Regions from separate parts of the Streptomyces rishiriensis genome, predicted to be linked through region 2. Evidence: predicted binding sites of a transcription regulator. Region 2 holds the regulator's gene; the other holds the start of a gene.
What was found. The regulator HspR, encoded in region 2, represses chaperone genes until heat shock. The targets are predictions, from matches to a motif close to TTGAGNNNNNNNNNCTCAA.
Positions count from the first base shown of each region.

Region 1: a site for HspR is predicted at 10,052-10,070, ahead of lon (endopeptidase La). Genes of this name have one in related genera too.

Region 1 covers NZ_JAUSWV010000002.1:5,709,237-5,725,046, reverse strand. Annotated here, with positions in the region: gene QF030_RS28070 (styrene monooxygenase/indole monooxygenase family protein) at 63-1,316, opposite strand; gene QF030_RS28065 (GTP-binding protein) at 1,341-1,985, opposite strand; gene QF030_RS28060 (DUF742 domain-containing protein) at 1,966-2,403, opposite strand; gene QF030_RS28055 (roadblock/LC7 domain-containing protein) at 2,400-2,903, opposite strand; gene QF030_RS28050 (sensor histidine kinase) at 2,900-5,752, opposite strand; gene QF030_RS28045 (hypothetical protein) at 6,121-6,912, shown strand; gene QF030_RS28040 (MarR family winged helix-turn-helix transcriptional regulator) at 6,946-7,446, opposite strand; gene lon (endopeptidase La) at 7,615-10,029, opposite strand; gene QF030_RS28030 (GNAT family N-acetyltransferase) at 10,220-10,876, shown strand; gene QF030_RS28025 (DUF5954 family protein) at 11,008-12,027, shown strand; gene QF030_RS28020 (rhomboid-like protein) at 12,198-13,049, opposite strand; gene QF030_RS28015 (spermidine synthase) at 13,278-13,964, shown strand; gene QF030_RS28010 (response regulator transcription factor) at 14,087-14,827, shown strand; gene QF030_RS28005 (HAMP domain-containing sensor histidine kinase) at 14,824-15,810, shown strand, end outside.
Region 2 covers NZ_JAUSWV010000002.1:4,545,898-4,561,707, reverse strand. Annotated here, with positions in the region: gene QF030_RS22835 (hypothetical protein) at 1-796, shown strand, start outside; gene QF030_RS22830 (hypothetical protein) at 845-1,474, shown strand; gene QF030_RS22825 (hypothetical protein) at 1,512-2,120, shown strand; gene QF030_RS22820 (hypothetical protein) at 2,117-3,379, shown strand; gene QF030_RS22815 (hypothetical protein) at 3,387-4,067, shown strand; gene QF030_RS22810 (WhiB family transcriptional regulator) at 4,201-5,682, shown strand; gene QF030_RS22805 (hypothetical protein) at 5,727-5,984, shown strand; gene QF030_RS22800 (hypothetical protein) at 6,007-6,540, opposite strand; gene QF030_RS22795 (hypothetical protein) at 6,642-9,770, shown strand; gene QF030_RS22790 (heat shock protein transcriptional repressor HspR) at 9,915-10,373, opposite strand; gene dnaJ (molecular chaperone DnaJ) at 10,379-11,554, opposite strand; gene grpE (nucleotide exchange factor GrpE) at 11,594-12,250, opposite strand; gene dnaK (molecular chaperone DnaK) at 12,247-14,085, opposite strand; gene QF030_RS22770 (undecaprenyl/decaprenyl-phosphate alpha-N-acetylglucosaminyl 1-phosphate transferase) at 14,181-15,383, opposite strand; gene QF030_RS22765 (heterodisulfide reductase-related iron-sulfur binding cluster) at 15,746-15,810, shown strand, end outside.

The sequences.
Region 1 (15,810 bases), 1.2 Mb from region 2:
GGGCGGCCCGCAACGACCAACAACGACCAACGACGGCCGTCAAGGTGCTGGTCAGGAGACTGTCAGGCTCCAGTCACCGAGGCCAGATAGGCCCCCGTCTTCTCCGGCTCGTAGAAGAAGTTCTCGAAGTCGGCCGGGTCGTTGAAGGCGTTGGCGAAACGATCAGCCACGGGGGGCAGCTGGCCGGCCGCGCCCAGCAGATTGACGATGTGCTCCGGCGGCGGGGCCAGCATGGCGTTGGTCCACTTGGTGACGTGCCGGGCGGTGTCCCAGTACCGGTCGAAGGTGGCGCGCATCCACTCCTCGTCGAACTCCTTCTCGCCGCGCTCGAGGATCGAGGAGAGGTAGGCGGCCGCGCACTTGGACGCCGAGTTGGAGCCCTGACCGGTGATCGGGTCGTTGGCGACGACGACGTCGGCGACGCCGAGCACCAGGCCGCCGCCGGGGAGGCGGCCGACGGGGTTGCGGACGGTGGGCGCGTAGCGGCCCGCCAGGGTGCCTCCCGCGTCGGTCAGTTCGACCTTGGTGGCCCGCGCGTACTCCCAGGGCGTGAACTTCTCCATGAGCCCCAGGGTCAGGGAGAGGTGCTCCGCCGGGTCCTTGACGCCGTTGAAGACGTCCAGCGGGCCGCCGGGTATGCCCTCCCAGAACAGGATGTCCGCGCGGCCGGACGTGGTGAGCGTCGGCATGACGAACAGTTCGCCGACGCCGGGGACCAGGTTGCAGCGGACGGCGTCCAGGTCCGGGTGCTCCGGGCGCGGGCCCAGTCCGTGCACGTAGGCGACGGCGAGGGCGCGCTGCGGCTCGCTGTAGGGGGAGCGCTCCGGGTCGCGACCGAACATCTGGACGAGTTCGCCCTTGCCCGCGGAGACCAGGACCAGGTCGTAGGCGCGGGAGAAGTAGTCGAGGTCGGAGACCGCCGCGCCGTGGATCACCAGCTGGCCGCCGCGCTGGGCGAACGTCTCCATCCAGCCGGCCATCTTCACCCGCTGGTCGACGGACTGCGCGTACCCGTCGAGCCTGCCCAGCCAGTCGATCGCGCGCTGTGTCGGGCCCGGGTCGTGCGAACCGGGGGCCGCCACCGAGACGCCGAGCCCGCCGATCTTCGGGGCCTGCTGCTCCCAGAAGTTCAGCTGGAGGTCGCGCTCGTGCTGGAGGGCGGTGTGGAACATGCACTGCGTCGACATGACCCGGCCGGAGCGGATCTCGTCCGCCGTCCGGTTCGACATCAGGGTGACCTCGTACCCGTGCGACTGGAGGCCGAGGGCGAGCTGGAGACCGGACTGGCCGGCTCCGACGACGAGTATCTTCCGCATGCGGGGAACTCTCCTTGAAGGGCCTTACTCGGGGGTTTCGTCGAGCGCGTGGCCCACCAGGGCCAGGAGGGTCTCGATCACCGAGATCCGGCGCCGCGCATCCATGATCATGACAGGTATGTGCGCGGGGATCGTCAGCGCCTCCCGCACGTCGGCCGGCTCGAACACCGCGCTGCCGTCGAAGTGGTTGACGGCGACGACGTACGGCAGCCCGCAGCTCTCGAAGTAGTCCAGCGCCGGGAAGCAGTCCTTCAGGCGGCGGGTGTCGGCCAGTACGACCGCGCCGATCGCGCCACGCACCAGGTCGTCCCACATGAACCAGAACCGCTGCTGGCCCGGCGTACCGAACAGGTAGAGCACCAGGTCGTCGTCGAGGGTGAGCCGGCCGTAGTCCATGGCGACCGTGGTGGTGACCTTCTCCGGGGTCCCGGTGAGGTCGTCGGTCTCCTCGCTGGCCTCGGTCATCAGCGCCTCCGTCTGGAGGGGCTCGATCTCCGAGACGGTGCCCACGAGGGTCGTCTTGCCGACGCCGAAACCGCCCGCCACCACGATCTTCGTGGCGATGGGGGCACGGGTGCGGTCCGTCTGCCAGGGCTGCAGGGGCTCGTCGGGCTCGGCCTCGACGAGGGGGGAGACGCCACGAGCGGCGTCAGAGACGACGGAGTCCACTCAGCACCCTTTCCAGCAGAGCGCGGTCGGGACGGCCCGTACCGTGAGCGGTACCGGTGCCGTACACACGGATCTTTCCCTGGTCCGCGAGGTCACTGAGGAGCACCCGGACCACGCCGAGCGGCATCTTCAGCAGCGCGGCGATCTCGGCCACCGTGCGCATACGGCGGCACAGTTCGACGATGGCCCGCAGTTCCGGCATGACCGTGGGCTTGAGGGATCCTCCCCCGAAGGTCAGTTCCTTGCGTTCCTCGGGGGCTTCGAGGGCCGCCACGAAGGTCTCCACCAGCAGGACGTGCCCGAAGCGGGTACGGCCACCGGTGAGCGAGTACGGGCGCACCCGGGCCGGCTTGCGGTCGCCGCCCCGCACGGGCAGCTGCTGCCGGCCGCGCTGGGGCTGCTTCGGAACGGCGCTCATCGCAGGCCCCCCGGTTCCTCGGACTCCAGTGACTGCCGTAGCTCACTGCGCAGTTCGGGGGTCAGGACGTGTCCGGCACGACCGACGAAGAGGGCCATGTGATAGGCCACCACGCTCATGTCGCAGTCGGCGGAGCCGTGCACTCCGAGGAGCGAACCGTCGCTGATCGACATGACGAAGAGGCTGCCCTCGTCCATGGCGACCATGGTGTGCCTGACCCCGCCGAAGGCCATCAGCTTGGCGGCGCCGATGGTGAGGCTGCCGATGCCGGAGACGATGGTGGCGAGATCGGCGGAGGAGCCACGCGGGCCGGAGGGTTTCGCCTCGCGGGCCTCGCGGGCCTCGAGGTTGCGGCCCGGGTCCGAGGACAGCAGGAGCAGGCCGTCCGAGGAGACGACGGCGACGGACTGGATGCCGGGCACCTCCTCCACGAGGTTGGTCAACAGCCAGTGCAGGTTTCGGGCTTCACTGCTCAGTCCGAAGGTACTGGGCGCGGTCAACTGCTTGCCTCCTCGACTGTGCCCCCCGTGCTTTCTTCGGCGTGTGCGCGTGCTTCTTGAGTTGTTTTTCGAGTTGCTCCGGTGGACGGGACCTGGTTCTGGCCCGTCCGTTCGGCGATTTCGGCTTCCACGTCGCGGTAGCCGGCCTCCGCCCCCCGGCGGAAACCGCCCAGACGGCGGCGGAGGGCGTCCGCGTCGACGGAACCGGTCCGCTGGCGCGGGGCTTGGCTGGGTGCGGTGATCTTGGGGGTGCGCTTCGGGAGGCCCTTGTCCGTGACGAGCTCTTCCGGGGCGTCCGGTGTGCGGGCGTGCTCCGCCTCGGCCTCGCCCGCGGCGGGTTCGCCGTCGGCGGGTCCGCCGTCGATGAGTTCACCATCGGCGGGTTCGCCGCCGGGTGCGGGTGGGACCGGTGGGGTGTGCCCGCCGTCGGGTGCGGCAGGGTCGGGGGCGAGGAGGTCGGTGGCGCTCCGCTCCCCCGCCCCGTCGGTGGCCGCCGCTTCTCCTGCTTCCTCGCCCTGCGGGTTCGGCAGCAGCAGTTCCATCGTCGTCTCGGCCGGTGTCTCGGCCGGGAGGTGCTCCGGAGCCGGCGCGGGCGTTCCTGCCGGGGCCTCCGTCTGCCGTACCGCCTTCTCCGCCAGCGCGACCAGCGGGTCCGCGGGCTTCGTACGGCCCGGCAGGACGTTGGAGTTGGCCTCCGCGGTCGCCCCCGGCAGCGAGAAGGACTGGGGCGTGGCCGCCGGGTTCGTCATCGGGATCGCGGCGGCCGGGGCCGCGGCGAGGAGCGTGGCCGGCAGGACGACGACCGCCGCCACCCCGCCCTGCTTCTGCTCGCGCAGCCGCACCCGCGCCCCGTGTCGGTGGGCGAGCCTGGCCACCACGAACAGGCCGAGGCCGAGACCCTCCTCGCCCTCCTGGTCGTACGGCGTCTCGGGGTCGAACTCGGCGAGGCGGGCGTTGAGGCGGCTCATCCGGTCCTCGGCCATGCCGATGCCCTCGTCCTGGACGGAGAGCATGACCTCGCCGTTCTCCAGGAGCCAGCCGGAGACCTCGACGGGCAGGTCGGGCGGGGAGAACGAGGTGGCGTTCTCCATGAGTTCGGCCAGCAGGTGGGAGAGGTCGTCCGCGGCGAATCCGGCCACGTGCGCGTGCGGCGGAAGCGCGGAGATGCGCACCCGCTCGTACCGCTCGATCTCACTGACCGCCGCGCGGACGACGTCCACCAGCGGGATCGGTCCCGCGTGCTGCTGGACGTGTTCCGTGCCGGCCAGCACCAGCAGGTTCTCGCTGTGGCGGCGCATGACGGTGGCGAAGTGGTCGAGCTTGAAGAGCGTGGCCAGCCGGTCGGGGTCCTGCTCGCGCTCCTCCAGCCCCTCGATGACGGCCAGTTGCCGTTCGACGAGGCCGAGGGTGCGCAGGGCGAGGTTGACGAAGGTGCCGCCGATGCTGTCCCGCAGCCCGGCGAGCTGAGCGGCGGAGTCGGCGAGTTCGGTGCGCAGTTCCTCGCGGGCGTCGGCCATCCGCTGACGCTGACCGACGAGGTGTTTGCGGTCGGACTCCAGGGTGCCGACGCGCTCGTGGAGCGCCACGGCGTGCTCGTGCAGGGCGTTGACGGAGCGGACGACCTGGGCGAACTCGTCGTTGCGGCCGGTGAACCGGACCGGTTCCTCCGCCGCCGGGTGCTCGGCCTCCGCCAGTCGCGCCGACCCCCGGCGCAGGACGGACAGCGGGCGGGTGAGGCTGCGTGCCATGCCCGTCGCGACCACGACCGCCAGCAGCATCAGGGCCCCGAGGAGGGTGACGCGCAGCTCCAGGTCGGTGACGTCGTCGTCGCGCAGCCGGGAGAGGTCCTCGACGCGATGGCCGTACAGCGAGGACTCGGCCCCGCGCATCAGGTCGACCCGGGCGGAGAGCGCGGCGTCGAGCTTCTTGACGCTGGTGTCGAGTTCGCCGTCGCTCAGCTTCGGCTGGTCGGTGAGGGAGGCGAGGTAGGCCTCGGCCGTGTCGACGTCTCCGCCGGTGACCGTGGAGTCGTACGCGGCCACCGCCTCCTGCGGCGCGCCCTCCCGGAAGTCCGCGAGGGCCGCGTCGGAGCGCAGCCGGGCCTGCTGCGCTGCGGCGGTGAGCGCGTTGCGCTGCTTGGTGTCGGCGTCCGAGGAGACCTTCTCGGTGACCGACCGCCCGGTGACGGGGTCGTACGCGGTCTCCGTACCCGTCGGCACGTTCAGTGCCGCGAGCAGCAGTCCCCGGGTCGCGGAGGCCTGCTGGACGACGGTGTCGAGTTCGGCGAGGGCGTAGGCGCCGGAGCCCGCGCGGGGCGGCATCTCCTCGGCCAGCCGGTCGACGAGCACATGGAGCGCGGCGATGGCGCCGGAGTACGCCTCGTGCGCCTGGAGCGCCGTGCTCTTGCCGGTGAGGGCGGACTGGCGCACGGACGGCACGGAGCCGAGGGCCTCGCGCAGCGCCTCGGAGACCTCCGTCCCGGTGGTCAGCTCGCGCGCCTGGCGGTCCACCCGGGCGCTGCCCTGGGTGGAGGGCGCCTTGGACTTCACCCGGCCGGCCGCCACGTAGGTGGTGACCTCGTCGCGCTCGTCCGCCAGGGACTGGGCGAGGGCGAGGGCGTCCTGGGTCTGTTCGGCCAGGGTGACCAGGTCCTGGGAGTCCTTCAGCTGCCCGGAGGCGGCGAGGATCGAGGGGGCGCCCGCCCCGGCTACGGCGGCGGCCACGACGGCCACCGCGACGATCAGCCGGTTGCGCACATGGGTCGGACGGCCCTTGCCGACGGGGGTGCGCTCCGCGCCCCCCTCGGAGGCCGTCTGCCTGCCTGTACGCCGAGGCCGCGTCTTCTGCACCGGTGCTCGCATTCCTGACTCGTGTGCCATGGGCCGGATGTGACGCTCCGTCAACTGGTGCGTACGTCCGGTACGGTTCCCGACCCTCCCAGTGCCGGTGGGCAGGGGCCCCGCATCGCTTGCCCCGCCACCCGAAGGAGTGAACATCGGAGGGGAGTTGGCGGGCAAGTTTCTCCGGTGTGCGCAGCGCCCGCGCGCGGCAGGCCGGTTGGACGTGGGCGGCGGGCTTTGACAGTATTCGCCGCCACGTCTTCCCGGAGTGCTTCAATCCTACCCAAATCAGGCGTCTGACCTGCGGAGCTACGTCAATTCCGGGAAGGGTGCCAGCCTTTTGCGAACGCTGTGAAGGGGTCGTGCAGACTGACCGGATGCGTACGGAACTTGTGTCGGAGGCCGGCGATCGGGCCCGCCCCAACGAGGACTTCGCGAGTATCGGACTTCCCGCCTCCGGACAGGGCGGTTCGCTCGTCCTGCTGGACGGGGTGACGCCGCCGCCGGGCGGCGCCGGCTGTCTGCACTCGGTCCCGTGGTTCACCGCGCGGCTCGGCGGCGCCCTGACCGAACTGACCGTTTCCCTCCCGGATGTTCCGTTGGCCGAGGCGCTCGCCCGCGCCATCGCGCGTACCGCCGGGGCCCATGCGGACACCTGTGACCTTTCTCACCCACGCACCCCTCAGGCCACCGTGGTCCTCGCGCGTTGGTCGCCGCTGACCGTCGAGTACCTGGTCCTGTGCGACGCGACGCTGCTGCTGGCCGCCCCGGACGGCACGGTCACGCCGGTCCGCGACGACCGGCTGGCCCGGCTGCCGCGCGCCCTGCTGCGGAGCGCCGAGGTCGTCGACGGCACGCTCCGTAACAGAGAGGGCGGCTTCTTCACGGCCGCGGCCGACCCCGGTGCGGCCGCCCGGGCGGTCACCGCGAGCGTGCCGCGCGCGGAGGTCCGCTCGCTGGCCGCGCTGTCGGACGGGGCGACCCGCTGGACGGAACTCTTCGGCCAGGGCGACTGGACGGACCTGTTCACCCTCGTCCGCGAGAAGGGTGCGCGGCCGCTGGTGGAACGGGTGCGGGAGCTGGAGCGGGCGGACGACGACGCCGGACGGGTCCTGCTGGGCCGGGCGAAGACGCACGACGACGCGACGGTGGTGTGCGTGGAGCTGTGACGGCGTCGCCGTGCTCCCCCTGACTCGCTCCGGCTACTTCTCCATCCCCCGGTTCAGCTGGTGGAGCAGCCGGGCCAGCTCCGAGACCTCTTGGGGGTCCCAGTCGGAGAAGTGGGTGACGTACCGCTCGCGGCGGGCCTCGCGGACCCGTCTCACCCGGGTGCGCCCCTCCTCGGTGAGGTCGACGAGCCAGGCGCGGCCGTCCGCCGGGTCCGGCTCGCGGGCGACCAGTCCGAGTTGCTCCAGGGCGCGCAGCTGCCGGGACATGGTGGCCTTGCCGACCCCGATGTAGCCGGCGAGTTCCGTGGCGCGCTGACGGCCGCACTCCTCCAGCCGGACGAGGAGCCCGTAGGCGGCGGACTCCAGGTCCGGGTGGACCTCACGGGCCATCTCCCCCTGGTTGGCGCGGGCCCGGCGCAGCAGCACCGTGAGCTCCCGCTCCAGGGACAGGAACTCCCGGTCGCCCTGCTCCACACCACGCGACGACGTGCCGGACCCGCTGTCGCGTCCGTCGCCGTTTGTGTCCTCGTGCACGTCAGCACCCCTGATCTCGCCGGTCGCCGCCATCGGCGCAGCTCCTCAGTATTTCGCAGGCAGCGACCGGCGGCGCTTCCCAGGACCCCGGTGCGGGGCCGGCGGCGGAACCGGGAAGGCCCGGGTCTCCCTCAAGGGACCCGGGCCTTCCGCTTCCGGTCGCGTCCGTCACGCCGCGACCGGAACCTCCGGCGCCGCGCCGTTCGTGGCGGGTGCGAGCGCCAGTTCCAGGACCTGGCGGACATCCGTGACGGCGTGGACGTCCAGCTTGTCCAGCACCTCCGCCGGGACGTCGTCCAGGTCGGGCTCGTTGCGCTTGGGGATCACGACGGTCGTGACACCGGCCCGGTGCGCGGCGAGCAGCTTCTGCTTCACACCGCCGATCGGCAGGACCCGGCCGGTCAGCGAGACCTCGCCGGTCATCGCCACGTCCGTGCGGACGAGGCGGCCGGACAGCAGGGACGCGAGGGCGGTCGTCATCGTGACGCCGGCGCTCGGACCGTCCTTCGGGACCGCGCCCGCCGGGAAGTGGATGTGCACGCCCCGGTCCTTCAGGTCGCCCACCGGCAGTTCCAGTTCGGCGCCGTGGCTGCGCAGGAAGCTGAGCGCGATCTGCGCCGACTCCTTCATCACGTCACCGAGCTGACCGGTCAGGGTCAGGCCCGCCGCGCCGGTCTCCGGGTCGGCCAGCGACGCCTCGACGAAGAGCACGTCACCGCCGGCGCCGGTGACCGCGAGGCCGGTCGCGACCCCGGGCACGGCCGTGCGGCGCTCGGCCGGGTCCTGGGCGGACTCGGGCACGTGGTGCGGCCGGCCGATCAGCGCGCGCAGGTCCTCGTCCCGGATGGTGAACGGCAGCTTCCGCTCGCCCAGTTCGTGCTGGGCGGCGACCTTGCGCAGCAGCCGCGCGATGGACCGCTCCAGGGTGCGCACCCCCGCCTCGCGGGTGTACTCGCCGGCGAGCTTGCGCAGCGCGCTCTCGTCGAGGGTCACCTCGTCCCTGTCCAGGCCGGCCCGCTCCAGCTGGCGCGGGAGCAGGTGGTCGCGGGCGATGACGACCTTCTCGTCCTCGGTGTAGCCGTCGAGGCGGACCAGCTCCATACGGTCGAGCAGCGCCTCCGGGATGGCTTCGAGCACGTTGGCGGTGGCCAGGAAGACCACGTCCGACAGGTCGAGCTCGACCTCCAGGTAGTGGTCGCGGAACGTGTGGTTCTGCGCCGGGTCCAGGACCTCCAGCAGGGCGGCCGCCGGGTCGCCCCGGAAGTCGGATCCCACCTTGTCGATCTCGTCGAGGAGCACCACCGGGTTCAGCGACCCGGCCTCCTTGATCGCCCGCACGATCCGGCCGGGCAGCGCGCCGACGTACGTACGGCGGTGACCGCGGATCTCGGCCTCGTCCCGGACGCCGCCGAGGGCGACCCGGACGAACTTGCGGCCCATGGCGTGCGCGACGGACTCGCCGAGGCTGGTCTTGCCGACCCCGGGCGGGCCGACGAGCGCCAGCACGGCACCGCCGCGCCGGCCGCCCACGACGCCCAGGCCGCGCTCACCGCGCCGCTTGCGCACCGCGAGGTACTCGGTGATCCGCTCCTTCACGTCGTCCAGGCCGGCGTGCTCGGCGTCGAGGACGGAGCGGGCGCCCTGGATGTCGTACCGGTCCTCGGTCCGCTCGTTCCACGGCAGTTCGAGGACGGTGTCCAGCCAGGTGCGGATCCAGGAGCCCTCGGGCGACTGGTCGCTGGACCGCTCCAGCTTGTCGACCTCCTTGAGGGCGGCCTCGCGGACCTTCTCGGGCAGGTCGGCGGCCTCGACACGGGCGCGGTAGTCGTCGGACTCCTCGCCCTCCTGTTCGCCGTTGAGCTCGCGCAGCTCCTTGCGCACGGCCTCGAGCTGGCGCCGCAGCAGGAATTCGCGCTGCTGCTTGTCGACGCCCTCCTGGACGTCCTTGGCGATGGTCTCGGCCACGTCCTGCTCGGCCAGGTGGTCGCGCAGCTGCTGGGTGGCGAGCTTCAGGCGGACCACCGGGTCGGCGGTCTCCAGGAGCTCCACCTTCTGCTCGGTGGTCAGGAACGGCGAGTAACCCGAGTTGTCGGCGAGCGTGGAGACGTCGTCGATGGCCTGGACGCGGTCGACGACCTGCCAGGCGCCGCGCTTGCGCAGCCAGGCGGTGGCGAGCGCCTTGTACTCCTTGACGAGTTCGGCGACATGACCGGGCAGCGGCTCGGGGACGGCCTGGTCGACCCTCGTCCCCTCGACCCACAGGGCCGCGCCGGGCCCGGTGGTGCCCGCGCCGATCTTCACGCGGCCGCGGCCGCGGATCAGCGCGCCCGGGTCGCCGTCGGCCAGCCGGCCGACCTGCTCGACGGTGCCGAGCACACCGGTGCCCGCGTAGGTCCCGTCGACGCGCGGCACCAGGAGTACCTGAGGCTTGCCGGGCGTTGAACGGGCGGCGGCCTCAGCGGCCTCCACCGCGGCCCGCACATCGGTGTCGTTGAGGTCCAGTGGAACCACCATGCCGGGGAGCACGACCTCGTCGTCGAGAGGCAACACGGGCAGGGTGAGTGAGGTGGACAGCGAAGCCATGATCTCCCCTTCGGCAGTCAAGTTGAGCTATGCCGACTCAATGCACCTGAGTCTTCGAATGTTCCCCACCCGAGGGCCCGTTCGCTGTGGGCGATCACGGCTGTTGCGGCGGGCCGCTTCGGACTTACGGTCAGACGTAAGAGGCCAATAAGCGATGAGCCCGTTACGCGGCCGCTTCCAGGGGGTTGTCATGGATCGTTTCGTCCAGGCATGGGTGGACGGGTGGGTCGTGTCGCGGGGGGCCGCTCCACCCGTGGCCGAGTCCTGGGGCTGGACCGTCGACGTGGGGACGCGCACCGATCACGTCACCCGGCATGTGCTCGGCGCCACGAACGACGCGGTGGCGGAGCCGACCGTCCGGAAAGTGGCGGGCGCGGTGACCGGGGCCGGCGTCTGGCTGAAGGTGTTCGCCGACCCGGCGGTGGTCGGGCCCTGGCTGGGTCCCGGCTGGTGGATCGACCCCGAGCCCGGCTTCCTGATGACGGCCCCGCTCCCGGACACCCCGCCCGGCGCCGCCCCCGACGGCTACCGGACCCGCACCTGGTCGCGCGGCGGCGTGACCCGCACCATGGTCGCGGCCCCGGACGGCTCCCTGGCGGCACGCGGGCAGATCGCCCCGACCGGCGCGACGGCGGTCGTCGACCAGATCGAGACCTCCCCCGGCCACCGCCGCCGCGGACTCGGCGCTTTCGTCATGCGGACGCTGCACCGGGCGGCGGCCGAACAGGGCGCCCGCACCGGCGTCCTGGGGGCGACGCCGCAGGGGCGGGCACTGTACGAGTCCCTGGGGTGGCGCGTCGAGTCATCGCTGACCAGCGCGAAGTTCACGGGAGAGACACGGAGGTGACGTCCGGGGGCCCGGAGGGCGCACCCCTCGGCGCCGCACGACGGGGCGCGCCCCTCGCGCCCCCTCTCCGTACCCCGCCCACTTGTGGCATTCACCCCGAAGTCGTCCGCCGCCACGACCACAATGCGCGTATGACCGATGACTGGAAGCGACGTCTCGACGCCCTCCACGCCGACCTGGTCCGCCGTGACGACCCCGTCGCCTGGGTGACGGAGGCGGACGCCGTCGAGGCCTCGCGGCGCTATCCGCACATCGCGCTGCGCGGACCCGTCTTCGGTGTCGCCGCACGGGACCGGGCGAGGGCCGACCCGGGTTGGCGGCTGCTGAAGCCGGTGGTGGACGGCATGCCCCAGCAGGCCCGCGACGGACTCAACTCGCACCTGTGGTTCAAGGCGAAGGACGGCACCGACGACCGCGCCGCCCGGCGCGAGCTGCTGGCGGCCGTGGCCGTGCTGGAGCGGGCCCCGGCCGACGAGGTGGAGGCCCTGGGCGTGCGCTACCGGGTGGTGCGCGGCGACGAGTTCGCCCGGACCGGCGACGACGGCCTGGAGCCGCCCCGGCCCACCGACCTCGAGCCGGTGTGCCCGTCGTGGGAGGACCCGGGCGCCGCCCCGTCGCCGGACGTGGGCTACGTCCTGGACCCCGGCCGGGACGAGGGCCCGATGGCGGGCGCCCTCCGGCTGGGCCTGCGCGACTTCACGTACACGGGCGCCCGCTTCCCCGCCGACGTGCGCGCGGACTCCGAATGGGCCGCCCGGACGCACCCGGACGTGGTGCGGCTGCCCGTCGGCTTCTCCGTGGCCGAACGTGACGGGTCCGGCTGGACCCCGTGCGGCTCCCTGGCGGCGACCCCGCACGAGGCGCGCCGTTCGCTGTACGAGGGGATGGCCCGGGTCTGGGCGATGCTCTACCGCTTCGACGAGCGCAAGAAGGCCCTGTACGCGCGGGCGGCGGAGGCGTTCCGGGCGGCGGGCCGGGCCGACGAGGCGAGTGTGGAGGACCGCGTGTTCCGGATCTGCCGCGTCGAGCGGATGGTCCGCCTGGGTCCCGACGGCCCCGAGCCGCCCCGCCCGTCGGACCTCGACGAGTACGGCCCCATGAAGCTCCACCCCACCCTGCACACGGACGGCACGGTCCAGTACGACGACTGACCGCCGAGGACCGCCGAAGACAGGTGAGACCGGTGAGCCGGTGAATCATGTGGGGCCGGTGAGACCCGGGGGCCGCCCAGGACCGCCGAGAACCGGCGAGATCCGGCGAGATCCGGCGAGAACCGGCGAGAACCGGCGAGCGACAGTGGAGGGCTCGATCGGGGCGGCCTTCAGCGGGCGGGAAGCGGCGGCCCGGTCCGCGGCGGCCGCCGGAGCCACGGCCAGGTGCCCACGCCTATCGCCAGCGCGATCAGGTGTCCCCAGTTCGTCATGGGATCGGTGAAGGCGATCAGGTCCTGGACCAGCATCCCGCCGAAGACGGCGAGCAGCGGCAGGCGCAGCCACGGTTCGAGCAGACCCGCCAGGGCGCCGACACTCGCGGCGACACCGAAGCTGATGCCGTAGTCGAGGCGGTGCAGCGAACTCTCGGGCAGCCGGCCCACGAGCACGGCCAGACCCACCGGCACCTCGGTCGCGAGGGTGGCCAGGACATGCCCGAGCAGGAAGACGGCGGCCGTCCGGACGCCGCCTGTACGCCGCTCCAGCAGCGTGAGGACGGCAAGGAAGCCGAGCGTGAACGGGGAGGCGAAGCCGCCCGCCACCCAGAGCGCGCTGGCCACCAGCACCAGCACGGGGGTCCGCACCAGGTGCGCGACGTCGGTGCTGGAGCCCTGGTGCAGGGCGTGCACGAGGGAGGGGCCGGCGTGCGCGGTGACGCAGGAGGTGACGGCGAGGACGGCCGCGTACGAGAGGGTGAAAGGAGTGGGGATCCGGTACCGGCGGCGGGGAGCCGCCTCGACGGACGGCTCGACGGGCGGCTCGACGGACGGCTCGACGGACGGCTCGACGGACGGCTCGACGGACGCATCAAACGCCGCATCAAACGCCGACTCGACGGGCGCCCCGACCGCCGCGCCGAAGGGCGGCTCGGCGCGGGGCGGGGTGCGCTGGCCCGGGATGCCGTCCAGCGGAGCGTGGACGCCGGGCGGAGGCGGGCTCGTGGATGCGGCCGTGCGTTCCACCGTGAGGCGCTCCTTCCGTCTCGCCCCACCCTTCGTGCCGTACCGGTCCGTTGTCTGTGACCGACGCCACGCCTGAGCCGATTCACAGAAAGCTCCGAGAATTCTCCCGGCCGTTTCCCACGTGCCCCCAGGCCGCCCCGAAGCCGCCCTGAACGCCTGTACGTCAACCTCATCCGCCGTCCACGGAAATCCCTCAACAAACCGTCAGGGAAATGCCAGGATGGGCCGATGCCCACCCCGTACGACATCCCCGACGCACCCGAAGTACTGGACCGTCGTGAGGGCCCCTACGGCGAGGTCGTCCTGCGCCGGCACGGGGAGTTGCTCCAGATCATCGCCAACGGCTGCTTCCTGATGGACACATCGGACGGCCGCTCGGAGCGGCTCCTGGTCGACGCCGCACGGGACGCGCTGAACGGCCGCCCGTCGCCCGACCTGTTGATCGGCGGCCTCGGCGTCGGCTTCTCCCTGGCGCACGCCGCCGCCGATCCCCGTTGGGGCGCCGTCACGGTCGTGGAGCGCGAGCGCGCCGTCATCGACTGGCACGTCGACGGCCCGCTGGCCGCGCTTTCCGGGGACGCGCTCGCCGACCCCCGATCGAAGATCGTCGAAGCGGATCTGCTCGACTACGTCAATGAGACATGCGACACGTTCGACGCGGTATGCCTCGACATCGACAACGGGCCCGACTGGACCGTCACGGAGGGCAACGACAGCCTCTATTCCACGGCCGGACTCGCAAACTGCGCACGGGTGTTGAGGCCGGGTGGGGTACTGGCCGTATGGTCGGCCCAGCCCTCTGCGGAATTCGAGGGAACCATGAGGAATGCCGGGTTCCAGCAGGTGCGTACCGAAGAGATCCCGGTTGCCCGAGGCGTGCCGGACGTCGTGCACCTCGCGGTCCGGCCTGGATAGCAAAGCCGTGGTGACTCCCCGTACGCTGCACCCCTGACGCCGATCATTTACGCGTCAACCGCAGTCATGCGCAGACAAGGGATCACCCCACTGGTTCCGGAAAGCACACTCAGGGGCGGGCGATGGAGCAGACACACACCGCACACAACAGCACGGCGACGGCGACGCCCGGCGCGCAGCGGCGCGTTCTGGTGGTCGAGGACGACCCGACGATCGTCGACGCCATCGCGGCCCGCCTGCGCGCCGAGGGATTCCTCGTGCAAACGGCGGGCGACGGCCCGGCGGCCGTCGACACGGCAGAGGCCTGGCAGCCCGACCTGCTGATCCTCGACATCATGCTGCCCGGCTTCGACGGCCTGGAGGTCTGCCGTCGTGTGCAGGCCTCCCGTCCGGTGCCGGTGATGATGCTCACCGCGCGCGACGACGAGACCGACATGCTGGTCGGGCTCGGCGTGGGCGCCGACGACTACATGACCAAGCCGTTCTCGATGCGGGAGCTGGCGGCACGCGTGCACGTGCTGCTGCGCCGGGTGGAGCGGGCCGCGATCGCGGCGACGACCCCGCGCAGCGGGATCCTGCGGCTCGGCGAGCTGGAGATCGACCACGCGCAGCGCCGGGTGCGGGTGCGCTCGGAGGACGTGCACCTCACGCCCACCGAGTTCGACCTGCTGGTCTGCCTGGCGAACACCCCGCGCGCGGTGCTCTCCCGCGAGCAGCTCCTCGCGGAGGTCTGGGACTGGGCGGACGCCTCCGGCACCCGCACCGTCGACAGCCACATCAAGGCGCTGCGGCGGAAGATCGGCGCCGAACGGATCCGTACGGTGCACGGCGTGGGCTACGCGCTGGAGACCCCGACGCCATGAGCCCCGGGCAGGACGGACCGAGAAGCCCCGGGGAGCCCTGGGGCCGAGTACGCCCGTTCTCGATCAAGACCAAACTGGGCGCGCTGGTCGTCATCTCGGTGCTGATCACCACCGGTCTGTCGATGATCGCGGTGCACACCAAGACGGAGCTCCGCTTCATCACGGTCTTCTCGATGATCGCCACACTGCTGATCACGCAGTTCGTGGCGCATTCGCTCACCGCGCCGCTGGACGAGATGAACACGGTGGCCCGGTCCATCTCGCACGGCGACTACACCCGTCGGGTGAGCGAGAACCGCCGCGACGAGCTGGGCGACCTGGCCCAGACGATCAACGTCATGGCGGACGAGCTGGAGGCGCAGGACCGACAGCGCAAGGAGCTGGTGGCCAACGTCTCGCACGAGCTGCGCACGCCCATCGCCGGTCTGCGCGCCGTACTGGAGAACGTCGTCGACGGCATCGCCGAGGCGGACACCGAGACGATGCGCACCGCCCTGAAGCAGACCGAGCGGCTCGGGCGGCTGGTCGAGACGCTGCTGGACCTGTCCCGCCTCGACAACGGCGTCGTCCCGCTGCGCAAGCGGCGCTTCGAGGTGTGGCCGTACCTGTCCGGGGTGCTGAAGGAGGCCAACATGGTCGCCTCGGCGCGCGCCACGATGGGATCGGGCGGCAACCACACGCGCACCGACGTCCATCTGCACCTGGACGTGTCCCCGCCGGAGCTGACCGCGCACGCGGATCCGGAGCGGATCCACCAGGTCGTCGCGAACCTGATCGACAACGCGGTCAAGCACAGCCCGCCGCACGGACGGGTGACGGTGAAGGCGCGGCGCGGGCCGCTGCCGGAGTCGCTGGAGATCGAGGTCCTGGACGAGGGGCCCGGCATTCCGCGCTCGGAGTGGCGCCGCGTGTTCGAGCGGTTCAACCGGGGAGCCGTCCGCCGGCCGCACGGACCGGGCAGCGACGGCGGCACGGGGCTGGGG
Region 2 (15,810 bases):
GATCGGCATCCATCCCTCTCAGCAGAAGCTGCTGAAGAGCTGGCTGGAGACGTTCATCCACAGCTTCGTGCTACGCGCCGGCTTCGGCGTGATCCTGACCGTGCTGCTGGTGCTCTACCAGATGATCCTGCCGGCCAAGGTCGCCCTCGGCACGCAGTTGCTCATGCTGCTCCTGGTCACCATCGCCATCGTGATGATGCTGAAGAAGCTCCTCGGCGGGAACTTCACCCCGCAGGTCGCGGGCGGCGAGGACATGCTCGGCCTGCGGGACGTCGCGGGCAAGGTGACCGCCATGGCACCGGGTCTCGCCGCCTCCACGGCCAAGACCTCGGGCCGCGTCGCCAGCGGTGGCGCGAAGGGCGTCGCCTGGACGGCGGACCGGGTCGTCACCGGAGGCAAGGGCCGCGGCAAGATGCAGCAGTGGGGCTGGGTCGGTCAGTCCAAGCGCGAGCAGCGCAAGTCCCAGAACCAGGCCTCGGAAACGACACGCATGAAGTACGAGCAGACGCGCGAGGAGCACGAGGCACGCTCGGCGCCGGAGCCGGAGGCGCCCGGCGCGCCCAAGCGCGGTGGCCGGGTCAGCGGCGGCGCAGGCCAGTCGTCCCCGCAGCCGACGACCCCGTCCGAGCCCCGCCCGGCGTCGGCTCCCGCCCCTGCTCCCGTCCCCCGGCAGCCCCAACAGCAGGCCCAGCCGCAAGCGCCCCGCCCCCGGCCCGCACCCGTGGAGCAGCCCCCGACCCCGACCCCGCCATCCCCGCCACCCAGGGACCCGCGCGGCCCCAGCGGTCGCGTCTAGCCCCGCACTGCCGCCTCCGCCTCCCCTCAGCCACCAAGGAGCCATCCGATGCCCGCCCTGACCGCCGACCGCAGTCCCGACCAACTGGTCGCGGAACTGGAGCGGCTCATCGGCGTGGACTGGCCCACGGTGTGGGCCGGGGTTCCGGAGGACGCGGAGAAGCGGGCGAGGTGGTGCGCCGGGTTCGGCTGGCGTCCGCTGTGGGCCGAGGCGGGACTGCGCGTCCGTACGGCCCTGGGCGGCCGCCTGCACCTCGTCTCCGCCACCCCCGGCGGCCCGGTGACCCGGATCGACCACACGGTGTGGTCGGCCCGGTCCCGGGACACGGACGAGAACGCCCACGTCACCGCTGCTGCGGAGGAGCGCTGGACCGCCTGCCTGACCGCCCTGCGCGGCCTGCTGGGAAACCCGACCTGGAACGGCACCTGGGACACACCGGACTTCCCGGAACTGCCGGGTCCCGGAGCCTGGCCCGACGCCGGATGGCGTACGGAATACCGGGACCCGCACCACGTCGCCGTATGGCGGTTCCGAGTGCCACAGGCGCCGGTGTTCGAGCTCAGGGCGACGCTCGGCGCAACGGCGCGACGTGGTCCGGTTCCGGCCGATGCGAGGATCGGACTCGTCTGCCACGACCCCGATCACGTGGAGTCCCGTCGGCAGGCGCGGCGCGGATGAACCGGAGCCGCGCGGAACGCGAGGAAGGTGACAAGCGATGACGACCCTCAAGATCGACCGCAGCGCCGAGCAGCTGGCCGAGGAGCTCCGGGGGCTGGAGCACGTGGACTGGCCGGCCGTCTGGGCGGGCCCGCCGAACCCCGGCCAGGCACTGGACGACTGGTGCGCGCTGTTCGGCTGGCGCCCCCTGCCGGGTGAACGGGTCCTGAGCGTCCACAGCGCCACCGGCCAGCGCATGACGCTGTATCCCGTCCACGGCGGTGGATGGGCGCCGGTGCAGAACCTCAACTGGAGCACCTGGCACCTGCGTGCCGACAGTGCGGACGAGAATGATCTGGTCCTGAGGCGAGCGGCCGAGGCCTGGAACGCGTTCGAGTCGGCGGCGCGCACCGCTCTCGGCGATCCCGCGTTCTCGGGCAGCTGGGACGACCCGGCCTTCCCTGAGCCTCCGCGCGAGCACCACTGGCTCGTGCAGCGCGAGAACCGCCTGGAGGACATGGACCCCTACCGAATGGCCGTGTGGCCGGCCGCCGGTCCGGAGGGCTGCGACACGGTGCTCACCGTGAATCTCGGGCTCGCGCCCCTCCCCGGAGAGACGCGAGGCGCACTGATCAACGTCGACTGCTATCCGCCGGAGGCCTTGTGACCGAGCAGCAACTGGCTGATGAAGTCGTCACGGGCGCGCGCGAGCGGGCCACGTTGGCCCATCTGGACGCAGGCCTGTCGGACGCGGAAGCCAGAAAGATCGTCAGGGAGCTGAAAGCGGGCGCCCTGAGGTCCGGTATCAAAGTGGAGGAACTGACGGAAAAGTTGCCCTCCTACATCGTCGGCCTCGTCGGCGAGATGGACGTCGACCTGCCGGCTCCGGACACGAAGTCCGCTTTCTGGTCCTGGGCCCTCGAAAACCACCCTCAGCTCGGCGAGGGCGAAAAGATCCGCAGCATGCACGTCGCTGCCGCCTACGCCGACGTGGAGAATGCGGCGTCCCACCAGGATGCCGTGCGCTACTTGGAGGGAACCCCCGGCGGTCAGAAGCTAGGTGAACTGCATCTGTGGGACAAGACTCTCCACGGCGCCCTGGGCCTGGACGCGGCCAGTGGTGAGGCCATGGCAGGAAGTGCCTGGGACGCGCTCTCACAGAAATACGCCGCGAAGACGGAGAACGAAGCCCTCTTCTTCATGGCCGAACTCAACCCCGGAACCGTCGCCTACCAGACGGAGTCCCGTCAGCTCCGCCAGGACGGCAAGCTCGACATCATCCAGTTCATGTATCCGGCGCCGACGCAGAAGTACACGGATCTCGCCCCGGAGACCCAGGAGTTGCTGGCTTCCCAGGTCGTCCGCGCCCAGGTCCACACCTTCCCGTACGAGGAGAGCGACCCGAAGTACACGCCACTGACCAAGGCGGGCCACCTGGACCTCCAGCAGCTCGCGGCGCTCCCCACCCCCGAGGCCCAGCGTGCCGCCGTGCTGGAGGTGTGCGCCCGGGTGGCGACCATGGACGGCCCCGCTCGATCGGCCGATGTGGAGAAACTCGTCGAGGAGATCAAGGTCCTGCGCCCGGACCACGAGATCACCCTGCCCAGCGTCGAGGACCAGCAGTGGGCGGCCGAACAGCGCGGCCCCGAACTGGACTCACCGGCAGGACCACCTGCCGTCGCTGTCAGCACCCACGGCCAGTACCTCCCCGGTGTCACGGTCAACGCCAGAACGGGACCGGCCCCGCTCGAGCCGCTCACCCTCCCGGCCCCGGGGGCCGCCGCCGTACAGGCCCACAGCTTCCTGCCCGGTGTCACACCGCAGGCGAAGTCGGTCGTCGCCCCGGGCAGAACCGACACCCCGGCGGCTCCTTCGAAGGCGCCTCCGTCCCCGGAGCAGTCGAACGACGCCGGAAGGGGAATGTGACCCGCCCATGAGCCGCACTCCGGGCAACGCCCGTACCCCTCGAATCCGCCCCCAGGGGTCTCCCGGCACGAAGAGGCAGACGCCCGCCTCCGCACCGCACCGCCTGCGCCGTCTCCTCCACCAGGACAAGAACGATCCCTGGGCGATCAGGCTCCTCCCTCGCATCGTCTTCGGCATCGCGGCCGCCTACACCTTGTTCACCCTGGCCTCCCAGAGCGGCTCGTCCTTCGTCGCGGTCGGCACGCTGATCGTCCTCGGCATCGTCGTCTGGCTGCTCCGCCGCCGCGTCCAGCTTCTGCTGGCGCTGGCCTCGACGACGATCGGCGCCGCACTCACCGGCTACTTCTCGGCCGCAGGCGACGCCGCTCGGTGGAACACGGGCGCGGCAGTCAGCGGACAGGCTGTGTTCGGCTACTGGGCCCTGGCCGGAATGGCCCTCCTCGGCGCCTGGATGGTGAAGGAACACCCGGGCCGACGAGGCGTCACCGTCGTCCTCGCGGATGTGATCCTCGTCATCGCATCCGTCGCCGGGATGTTCCTCCCGGAAGCAGGTGTACCGCTCGGTTTCCTCGGCGTGCTCGGCGTGCTGGCGATACGCGGAAGCAGCGCGAAAGCGGTTACGGGCCGGGCCCGCCAGGCACTCGGCCGCCTGCGGAGGCGCAAAGCCAGTGACCCGGCGGACAGTTGAGGCCCGTGTGAACGTTTCGTCTCGTCACTGTGCCAAGTCGGCACATGCTTTGCAGATGCGTTGCACGGGGTTGACGGAACGTCTTAGGCTCCCCCCCGATCACGTATCACCACGGGGGACGACACACATGCCTATGGCCAGCCATACGGCGCTTCCCGCGCGCCCCGCGCGCGGGCCGGTACGGGGAGCGGGGGCGGGGGCGGGGGCCCACACTCCCGACGCCGCTCTGCCCTGCCAGCGCCGACCGGACGTCTTCCAGCATCCGCTGCTGGAGGCACCCACGGACATTCCGCACACCTCGCCCGAACAGCGCCACCAGCACCTCGTACTGCTCCGCACCGCCCGCGACCTGTGCGCTTCCTGCCCGTTGTGGGCGGAATGCCTCCAGGACGCCGTGGCCCACGCAGAGCCCTACGGCTACGCGGCCGCGACCACGCTCGACGACCGTCGCTGGATCCGCCGCGCCCTCGGTGTCGGCGACGCGAACGGCGACCTGCCCACCCACACGGTGGACGGCCCCGGCGCGGGCCCCGGTTACAGCTCCGGCGAAACGTCCCGCCGCCTGCTCCGCCTGCGCTCCCTCAGCACCGGCACGGCCGCCCGGCACGACGCCGAGCCCGGTCAGCCCGTGCTGGAGCGAATCCTCGACGCTTTCGACGCGCGCCAGGACCAACTGGCCAGGCAGCGCAGTGAGTTGCCTGCCATCCCGAGGCAGTTGCACGAGCACACGACCTCACAGCAGACGCAGGGCGACGGTCACCATTCCAGACGTACCCACCCGGAAAGCAGGAGCGAGGACATGGCAACGGCCGAGTCCGGGCAGCGGATCGCCTTCTCGTACGAGGATCCCGCCCAGGCCGTACGACAGGCTCTGCTGGCTCCTCTGATCCGCTCCGCCCTGCCCACGCTCACCGGCCTGGAGCAGCTGGTCGTGATGCTGGCGAGCGTGCCCGGCGGCGAGATCGCGCCGGAGCTGCCGGACACCATCCGCGGTGCGCGCAAGGCCGTGGAGGCACTGGCTCCGCAAGGCGGCCGGGGTTCCTGCGACCCCGCCGGGACCGCTCCCGACACCGCCGGCCCGCTGCGCGCCCTCACCGGCTCGGTCTCCGTCGAACTCGCCACCACCGACCCGGTGGCGGCCCTGCGCCGCGACTTCCTGGAACCGCTGCTGCGCGAGCTGGCCACATCGCTCGCCAACATCGAGAAGGTGACGACGATGCTGGCCGCGACCGGGGCCCCGGACGGCGACCGGATCCCTCTGGAACCGATCCGCATCGCGCTCCAGGGCATCCGCGCGTGTCTCCCCCACCCCGCCCCGTCCGGCAGGACGTCCGCCGGCACGGGTCAGGCCGCCACCCTCGTGCCCTCCGGCGCCCCCAGCATCCGGGCAGCCGTGGAAACGGCCGTCTCGACCTTCCCCGCCTCCTTCTCGGCCCGTGACGTCCTGCGCGCGCTCCCGCCCGGCGTGTACGGCGACCCCTCCAAGACGATCAGCAACGTGCTGTCCGCCCTCGTCAAGTCGGGCCGCCTTCAGCGCCTCGCCCGGGGCACGTACGCTCGCACCGTCGACGTCCCCATCGACGTCGTCGAACAGGACGAGGCGAAAAGCGCCTGAGCCGGAACTGATCCGGAACCGAGCCGGAAGGACCCAGAGCCCCGATGACCGAACCGACGCCGCCACCCCCCGCCACGGCGGACGCCCAGGTGCACGTCTTCTCCCCCAACGCCGGCCTGATCGACGGCGTCCCGGTCACCGCCCCGCCCTACGGCGACATCCAGGACGTCGTCCTGGCGATCCTCCAGCAACGCGCCCAGCAGCTCGGCGCCCCCACCCCGGCCACCATCACCGACAACCGCTACGGCGGCGCGATCCGCCTCCTGATCCACCCGGACGGCACAACGGAACAGCTGGGCTGAGCCCTGTCCGCCGGGCCCGCACTCAGGCCTGCGGCCCGCTCTGGCCGGGCGGGCGGCTGACCTCGTCGATGTCGGCGAGGATCTTCCGCGTGAGGTCGATGTCCATCTGGAGGATGTCGCGGTCGAACTTCGCCGGCTCCCGCTCGTAGCGTGCCCTGCCCGCCTCGGAGGTGAAGGCGGAGGCGGGGACCGCGTCCTGGCCCGGAGGGATGAACTTCAGGACCTCCTCAGAGGCGGCCAGCGCGTACGCCATCGCACCCCGGTACCTGTGGTGCTCGGATTCGGGTGAGTTGAGCATCTCCAGTCCTGCGCGGCGCGAGACGTCGTGGGCGACCCCGACGAACTCACCGGGGTCGATGATCTCGGACGGCTCAGGGCCACCGAAGGCCGGCGGAGGCGGGGGGATCTCGTCGGCCATCAGGAAGGCGAAGTTCCGGTTGCGGCCGCACTGGGTGCAGGGCCCCTCGTACACGGCGACGATGCCGTCACCGCGCTGCTCCAGGCGGTGCCGGCGGACGAAGTCGGAGCTCCCGCACTCGCATGGATGCAGGTCCATGTACAGGTGCGCTTCAAGTGAGGAACGGGCTCTCAACATGGGATGATCCTAAAGTCTGTTGTGCGGTGTGCATATGTACAGAGCCTGGGGGAGGGCATCACGTGGACACATCGGCCGATCCGCAGATCTTCATGGGGACGCTCGGGCCGGGCGGAACCGTACAGCAGCAGGATCTCGTGTGGGCCGCGAGGCGGGACATGGGCGCGGTGGCAGCCGTCGTCCTGGGGGACGGACTGGCCTCCCTCACCCCGGCCCAGACCGAGGACGGCCGCCAGTATTTCGTGTTGCAGGACAGTCGCGGGGAATCCGCCCAGATCTGGGTGGACGCCATTCCATTGACGACGGGAGCGATCGCCGACACGGCGACAAACACCGCCTCCCAGAACTACGTCATCCGGGTGTCCGACCGCCTTCCGACCGCGATGCTGGGGCGAGTCCTCGCCCACGAACTCGGTGAGCTCGCTGCGGTGCGCGAACGCGCCGCCGAAGGTCTGACCCCCGTACGGGAGAGCCTCCTGCGCGAAGGAGCGGAACTCCCCGCGGACCAGCAGCTGTCCGCAGCGGATCGAGGCCGCATAGGTGAGCTCAACTGGCTCGCCGCGCGTAGCGCGGACCCCGATCTCTCCCCTCAGCAACAGAGGGAAGCGCGTGCGGAGTTCTCGGCGCTGCTTGATCCGTACGGCATCCGCCCGACCGCTGCCATGAGCGACGAGGAAGCGTTCCGCCCCCAGGAGAGGGCGGCACGCGTGCGACACCGGGCGTCGGCCGATTTCCTCTCCGCCGGCTCCCGGCGCTTGGTCACCGCCCTCGCCCACCCCATAGAAAACCTCTCCCCCGCCGACGCCGCCGCCCTCCAGGCCTCCCGGGACGCCGCTCTCCGGGCGGAACGGCAGGTCGAGGCGTTCATCGGGCGGCGGGACGTCACCATGCCCATGCCGGGCTACGACCAGAACGGCCTCCCCCTCCCCCGCGACGAGCTCGAACCCGCCGCCGAACGGTGGGCCGAGTACCGCGCCCAGGTCAGCGAACGCACCGTACGGACGCTGGAGGGGCAACTCGCCGAAGGCCAACTCCCGCTGCGCAAGGTAGTGATCGGTGGCGGGGCGAGTCTCACCGGGCGCGACCCGGAGGCGCTGCTGGTGGACGGCGCGGGCCGCTGGCACCTGGACCCCGGTGACGGGATCGTGCAGTCGGCGGACCAGGACCGCGACCTCGCGCAGTGGATGGGCGTCGACCCGTACGCGGCGGTCGAGGACCCCCGGCACCGCATCTCCATCCACGCCGTCCGGGTCTGGGAGGACCAACTCGCCACGCAGGGCGACGTGGTGAACGGCCACGCCCGTCTGCGGCTGGGCCGGGACGGCGAACTCCTCGCCGAGGTCCGCACGTTGGGCGAGGACGGCACGGAGAAGGCGACCCCCCTCTGGGTGGCGTGCGACGGCACCCCCAGCATCGCCACCGGCCTCACACCGGAACTCGTACCGGGAACGCCGCGTGGAGAATTCGCCGTGGAGAGCCGCATCGAAGCAGTACGGCTGATCGGTGAGCGGCTGCGGGAGTTGGAGGGGCAGGGGTTCGCCGGTGCGGGCGAGATGCGCACCTGGCTGACCCAGGCCGAACGCAGCGGCGCGGACACCGCAACCCTCCTCGGCGCCCTGGACTCGTACGCCGCACTGAAGGACGCCCTCTCGGCCGGCCTGGGCACCGCGGACGAGACCCGCATGAGCAACTGCTTCACCGCTCTCGACTCGACGCAGAAGTGGGAGGCGGCGCGCGAAGCCGCGGAGGGCCGGGCGCTGCTGGGCGACGAGGTCGCCGAGAACCGTTTCGATCCGCAGGCCGCCAAGGAGTGGATCGTCGTGGGTTCCGGCGGCACCGCCGTCGCCAACGCGGAGATCATCCTGATCCGGAATCCGGACACCCACGTCACGATCATCGGCTCGGCGCCGCCGCCGGCGTTGCAGCACCAGGTCCAGTTCCCGGCGATGGAACAGAGATACGGCCATGGCGAGGGCGGCCAGAAGCGCCTGTCCTTCGTCGAGGCACGTGTCGGGGCCATCGAGACCTACCAGGACGAGCAGGGCGAGACCCGTTTCCAGGTCCCCTACGTCGAGAAGGGCACCGGGGAACGGAGAGTGGCCCGCAGCGACGGCTACGTCACCAGCCTCGGCCGCACCAACCCCCTCCCGCCCGCCCTCCAGGTCCTCGCCGACGAGGTGCGGGACCGGGGTGGCGAGATCTCCGGGGACCTGCTGTTCGACAAGGACGACCAGTACATCGGCTACGGACTCACCTTCGCCGTGGACGGCAGGGAACACCGCGTCGACGTGGACGGCGCGGCCTCCTGGCAGCTGCCGCGCGAGATCTTCGCCCCGGAGACGGGAATCCAGGGCCAGTTGAACGGGATGGGCGTCCGCGGCCTGCCCTCCGAGACCGGCAACGCGGCCCCGGGTTTCTCGCCGATCGCCCGCCAGAGCGCCCTGCGCGCACGCGCCGTCGCGGCGGCAGCGGCAGGCGACCCCGACGCCGTACGACGGCTGTCGACGATCCCGGAGCGCTGGCGCCGCCCGGACCTGAGCCAGGACCTGAGCGGGGCTGGCAGCCCGGACCTGAGCCAGGATGGCAACCGGGACCTGGGCCAGGATGGCAGCCGGGACCTGGGCCAGGATGGCAGCCGGGACCTGGGCCGCCAGGACCCGAGCCGCAACGCCAGCCCCGACCCGAACCAGGACCTGAGCCAATTTCAGAGCCTGGACCAGGGCCTGGACCAAGCCCGGGACCAGGGCCGAGGCTCGGAGCCGCCGACCACGAGCCCCCAGAGCCCCGCCCCGCCCGCAGAAACCAAGGAAAAGTCCGAACCCACGGCGGAGCGGACCCCGAGCGCGGAACAGACCCCGAGCGCAGAGCAGCCCCCGAGCGCAGAGCAGCCCCCGAACCCTGTCACCGCCCCAGCCCCAGCACCCGCCCCAGCACCACAACCCGCACCGGCGCAGCCTTCAGCCCCGGGCCCGCCCCCAGCACCGGCCCCAACCCCCGCCCCGTCCCCCACCTCCCGTGTCTCCCCCGCCGCCCCCGCCTCCCCCGCGTCCCGCATCTCCGGCTCGCACCTCTGGCAGCTGGGGATACCGCAGGGCGGCGCCAACCGGGCTCCCGCCCCTGCCCAGGAGCCGCCGCAGCAACAGCCGCCCGGGCACGAACGGCCCGAGCCGGACGTCGGCGTGGGCAGCTGACGGCTGACGGCCGACGGCCGACGGCCGAGAAGAACCGACGGCCGAGAAGAACCGACGGCCATGGACAGACAGTGGGGGAGGGGCCCGGAGACGAATCTCCGGGCCCCTCCCCCACTGTCTGTCCGCGTGCTGCCGCGCCGTCGGTCAGTCGGACGACGGCTGCTGCTGCCGCTTCGGCCGCCAGACCACCAGCGCGCTGGTCTGCTGCACCTCCTGGTACGGCACCAGGTCCCGGCGGTAGGAGGCGTGCACCGCCGCCTCCCGCTGCTGCATCGTCGCGGCCGCGCCGTCCAGCGCGGCCTCCAGCTCCGCCGCCCTGGCCTGGAGCGCGGCCACCTGGTTCTCCAGCTCGATGATCCGCTTGATGCCGGCCAGGTTGATGCCCTCGTCCTGGGACAGAGCCTGCACCGTGCGCAGCAGCTCGATGTCGCGGGCCGAGTAACGGCGCCCCCGGCCGGCGGTGCGGTCGGGGGAGACGAGACCCAGGCGGTCGTACTGGCGTAGCGTCTGCGGATGCAGGCCCGAGAGCTGGGCCGCCACCGAAATGACGTAGACCGGAGTCTCCTGGGTCAGTTCATACGGGTTACGCCGACGGCCGTCCATCACTCTCATGCTCCCTTCGCGGCCTCGAACAGCTCCGCCCGCGGGTCCTCGCCCGCGGTCGCCTCGCGATACGACTCCAGCGCCTCACGAGCCTTCCCCGACAAGTCCTTCGGGACACTCACCTCGACGGTGACCAACAGGTCGCCGCGAGTGCCGTCCTTGCGGACCGCGCCCTTGCCCCGCGCCCGCATGGTGCGGCCGTTGGGCGTGCCGGGCGGAAGCTTCAAGGTCAGGGACGGCCCACCGAGCGTCGGCACCCTGATCTCGCCGCCGAGTGCCGCCTCGGTGAACGTCACCGGGACGGTCACCGTCAGGTTGTCCTCCTTGCGGCCGAACACCGGGTGGGCGCCGACGTGGACGACGACGTACAGGTCGCCCGCCGGGCCACCGCGCTCGCCGGGGGCGCCCTTGCCGCGCAGCCGGATGCGCTGACCGTCCGTCACCCCCGCGGGGATGCGGACCTGCATGGTCCTCGACGACTTCGCGCGGCCGCTGCCCTTGCAGTCCAGGCAGGGATGCTCGGCGATCAGCCCCCGGCCCTTGCAGTCCGGGCAGGGGTCGGTCAGCGAGAAACCGCCACCCGAACCCCTGGCCACCTGGCCCGTGCCGACGCAGGTCGGGCACACGCGCGGGGTGCCGTTCTTGTCGCCCGTTCCCGAACACGCCTTGCAGGGGGCCTGCGAGGACATGCGCAGCGGGACCGTCGCGCCCTCGATCGCCTCCGTGAAGGTCAGGGTGACCTCGGTGTCGATGTCCTGGCCGCGCCGGGGCTGGGTGCGGGTCGTGCCGGGGCCGCCGCGGTTGAACAGGCCGCCGAACACGTCCCCGATGCCGCCGCCGAAGCCGCCCTGGGCACCGCCGCCCTGGGCGCCGCCTCCGAAGAGGTCGCCCAGGTCGAAGTTGAAGTTGCCGCCGGCGCCCGGGCCGGGACGGAAGCCGCCGTTGCCGAAGAGGGCGCGTGCCTCGTCGTACTCCTTGCGCTTCTTGGGGTCACCGAGGACGTCGTTCGCCTCGGAGATCTCCTTGAAGCGCTCCTCCGCCTTGGCGTTGCCCTTGTTGGCGTCCGGGTGGAACTCACGGGCGAGCTTGCGGTACGCCTTCTTGATCTCGGCCTCGGTGGCGTCCTTGGGGACGCCGAGGACCTTGTAGAAGTCCTTCTCGACGAAGTCCTTGGTGCTCATCCTCGACGTCCCTCCTCCCACCGGCTCATCCGATCGAGCTCAGCCCTCGTCCGGGCCACCGCTCTCCTTGTCGTCGGCCGCCTCCGCCTCGTCGGCCTTCGCCGCCTGCGCACCGGGCTGCGGTTCGGCGACGGCCACCCGCGCGGGGCGGATCGTGCGTTCGCCGATCCGGTACCCGGGCTGAAGGATCGCCACGCACGTCGTCTCGGTGACGTCGGGTGCGTAGCTGTGCATCAGGGCCTCGTGGATCGTCGGGTCGAAGGGCTCGCCCTCCTTGCCGAACTGCTGGAGGCCCATCTTGGCCGCGACGGTCTCCAGCGATTCGCCCACCGACTTGAAGCCGCCGACGAATTCGCCGTGTTCCCGCGCGCGGCCGATGTCGTCGAGGACGGGCAGGAGCTCGGTCAGGAGGTTCGCGATGGCGATCTCCTTGACCGCGATCCGGTCGCGCTCGACCCGGCGGCGGTAGTTCTGGTACTCGGCCTGGAGGCGCTGGAGGTCCGCGGTGCGCTCGCCGAGAGCGGTGCGCACCTGGTCCAGCTGGGCCACCAGACCGGCTGTCTGGTTCGCGTCCCCGGCCGGGGCCTCCCCCGCCGCCGAGGCGGAAGAGGGGTCGGCCTTCGGCTCGGCGTCTTCAGGGGTGGCGCCGGAGGGGACGTCAGGCTTCTCCTCGAAGCCCGGAGTCTCCTCCGTCACGCGGCACCGTCCTTGCGCTCGTCGTCCACGATCTCGGCGTCCACGACGTCGTCGTCGCCCTTCGGGGCGTCGGCCTGGGGAGCGTCGGCGCCCTGACCGGCCTGGGCGTCGGCGTACATGGCCTGGCCGACCTTCTGCGAGACCGCGGCGACCTTCTCGGTGGCGGTGCGGATCTCGGCGGTGTCCTCGCCCTTGAGCGCGGCCTTCAGCTCCTCGACGGCGGCCTCGACCTCGGTCTTGACCTCGCCCGGGACCTTGTCCTCGTTGTCCTTGAGGAACTTCTCCGTCTGGTAGACGAGCTGCTCGCCCTGGTTGCGGGACTCGGCGGCCTCGCGACGGCGGTGGTCCTCGTCCGCGTACTGCTCGGCCTCCTGGCGCATGCGGTCGACCTCGTCCTTCGGCAGCGAGGAGCCGCCGGTGACGGTCATCTTCTGCTCCTTGCCGGTGCCGAGGTCCTTGGCCGTGACGTGCATGATGCCGTTGGCGTCGATGTCGAAGGCGACCTCGATCTGCGGGACGCCGCGCGGCGCCGGCGGCAGACCGGTCAGCTCGAACATGCCGAGCTTCTTGTTGTAGGCCGCGATCTCGCGCTCACCCTGGTAGACCTGGATCTGCACCGACGGCTGGTTGTCCTCGGCCGTCGTGAAGATCTCCGAACGCTTCGTCGGGATCGTCGTGTTGCGCTCGATCAGCTTGGTCATGATGCCGCCCTTGGTCTCGATACCGAGGGACAGCGGGGTCACGTCGAGGAGCAGGACGTCCTTGACCTCACCCTTGAGGACACCGGCCTGGAGCGCGGCGCCGATGGCGACGACCTCGTCCGGGTTCACGCCCTTGTTGGCGTCCTGACCGCCGGTCAGCTCCCTGACGAGCTCGGCGACGGCGGGCATCCGGGTCGAACCACCGACGAGAACGACGTGGTCGATCTCGGAGAGGTTGATGCCGGCGTCCTTGATGACGTTGTGGAACGGCGTCTTGCAGCGCTCCAGCAGGTCGGCCGTCAGCTGCTGGAACTGGGCGCGCGTGAGCTTCTCGTCCAGGTGCAGCGGGCCCTCGGCGGACGCCGTGATGTAGGGCAGGTTGATCGAGGTCTCGGTGGACGAGGACAGCTCGATCTTCGCCTTCTCGGCGGCCTCGCGCAGACGCTGGAGCGCCATCTTGTCCTTGGCGAGGTCCACACCGTGGCCGGCCTTGAACTGCTGCACCAGGTAGTCGACGACACGCTGGTCCCAGTCGTCACCACCGAGGTGGTTGTCGCCGTTGGTGGCCTTCACCTCGACGACGCCGTCACCGATCTCCAGGAGGGACACGTCGAACGTGCCGCCACCGAGGTCGAAGACGAGGATCGTCTGGTCGTCCTTGTCGAGGCCGTACGCGAGCGCGGCCGCGGTGGGCTCGTTGACGATGCGAAGGACGTTGAGACCGGCGATCTCGCCGGCTTCCTTCGTCGCCTGACGCTCGGAGTCGTTGAAGTACGCCGGGACGGTGATGACCGCGTCGGCCACCTTCTCGCCCAGGTAGGCCTCGGCGTCGCGCTTGAGCTTCTGCAGGATGAAGGCGCTCATCTGCTGCGGGTTGAAGTTCTTCCCGTCGAGCTCGATCGTCCAGTCCGTGCCCATGTGACGTTTCACGGAGCGGATGGTCCGGTCCACGTTCGTGACTGCCTGGCGCTTGGCCACCTCGCCGACGAGCACTTCACCGTTCTTGGCGAAGGCGACGACGGACGGCGTGGTCCTGGCACCCTCGGCGTTGGTGATGACGGTGGGCTCGCCGCCCTCCAGAACGCTGACGACGGAGTTTGTTGTGCCCAGGTCGATGCCGACCGCACGTGCCATGGTGATCTTCCTCCAGCTGACTTGAGTGGAACGGACTCAAGTGTGCACGAGCCTCCCCTCTGGGTCAACAGACCTGAGTCACACCCACTCAACTCTTATCCGTTCCTTACGCGCAAGGAGGCGTTGACCTGCGGCGATACAGATCGCCCGGTCCGCCGTACACCGGATTCCGGGTGATGCGCATGGTCCTCGGATTGACGTCGGCCCTCGGATTGACGCCGGGGCGCGTACACCGAAGCGGACCCCGATCCGGGGCGAGGGGCGGGGCGAGGGGCGGGGGCACGCTGCGCGCCCCGGGCCCGTCGGTCGCGACGGCCACGCGCGCGTGGCGGCCCGTACACCGCGACCCGCAGCATCCCGAGCACGACGACGAGTACCACGCCGGCCACCCACCACACCGCCCGCGCGTCCGCCCACCCGGCGTGCACCAGCACCCCGACGAGCACCGCGCCGAAGGCCGCCACGCCGAGCAGTACGGTCACCCCCTGCGCGGTCAGCCCCAACCGCCGCAGCCGGTGCGCGAGGTGGTCGGACGTGCCACGCAGCAACGGCCGTCGGGCCAGCCGCCGCGACACCACGACCAGGACGACGTCGGCCACGGCGACCGCGGTGAGCGCGAACAGCACCCCCGCGCCGGCGACCGGAGCGTGTCCCGCGCGGGCGGTCACGGCGGCGGCCGCGAGGAGGAAGCCCGCGAAGAGCGACCCGCACGCCCCGAGGGCGACACGCGCGGGAGGCCAGTTGTGCATCAGGAAACCGGTCAGCGCGGCGGCGAACACGCTCAGCAGCACCGCCAGCCCGTCCATGACCTCGACGGCGGCACAGGCGGCCACCCCGAAGGCGGTGACGACCCCTACGGTTCCGGCCACGCCGTCGGCGTGATCGAGCGAGCGGAAAGCCAGGGCGACGAAGGTGATCCAGCCGACACTTGCCACTCCGGCCACCACCCCGGTGTCGCCGTACGGCACCACGAAGGCGGCCGCGGTCGCGGTGCCGACCACCAGGAACCGCGCGTTGAGCCGCCACACGTCCGCGACCAGCCCGAGGGCGGCGACGGCGCCCCCCGCGGCGAGCAGCACCTCGATGCCGTCCCCGAGCGGGGCGATGCCCGTCCAGTCCCCGGCAACCGCGACGAGACAGGTGGCGAGCACCACGGCGGCGCCCCCGAACAGCGGCACCCGCCGCTGCCGCTGCCGCCGGTCGAGCAACCCCAGGCGCAGGGCGGGCACACGCAGCAGCGCGGCGAGGACGGCGGCGAGGAACAGGGCGGTGATGGCGGCGACGATCCCGTAGAGCACGGATATAAATTAGTCACATATGTATCAATTTGGTACGAATAACACGGCCGAATCGCGACCTGATCCCTACCGGAACCCGACCCTCCCCCACCCTGGAGTCATCCCGGGAACGACCCGGCCCCCCACCCGGACCCGGATTCGTCCCCCACCACCCCCGCCCTGAACCCCACCGGGATCCCAGCGGAACCCCACCGAAATCCCACCGGGATCCGGCCCGAACTCGGCCGGATTCTGAGGCAACCCTGAGCGACTGAGATCACTCCGCACCCCGCTACAGTGCGACGGAGAATACGGGGTAGTCTCAAACGGACTGCATAAGTTACCGCTTAGTAATTTCCCTCGCAGGCCCGAGGAGCCCCCAAATGCAACTCGCCGCGATCATCGTGTCGCTGCTTCTGACCGTGGTCGGCGTCGCCCTGATCGCACG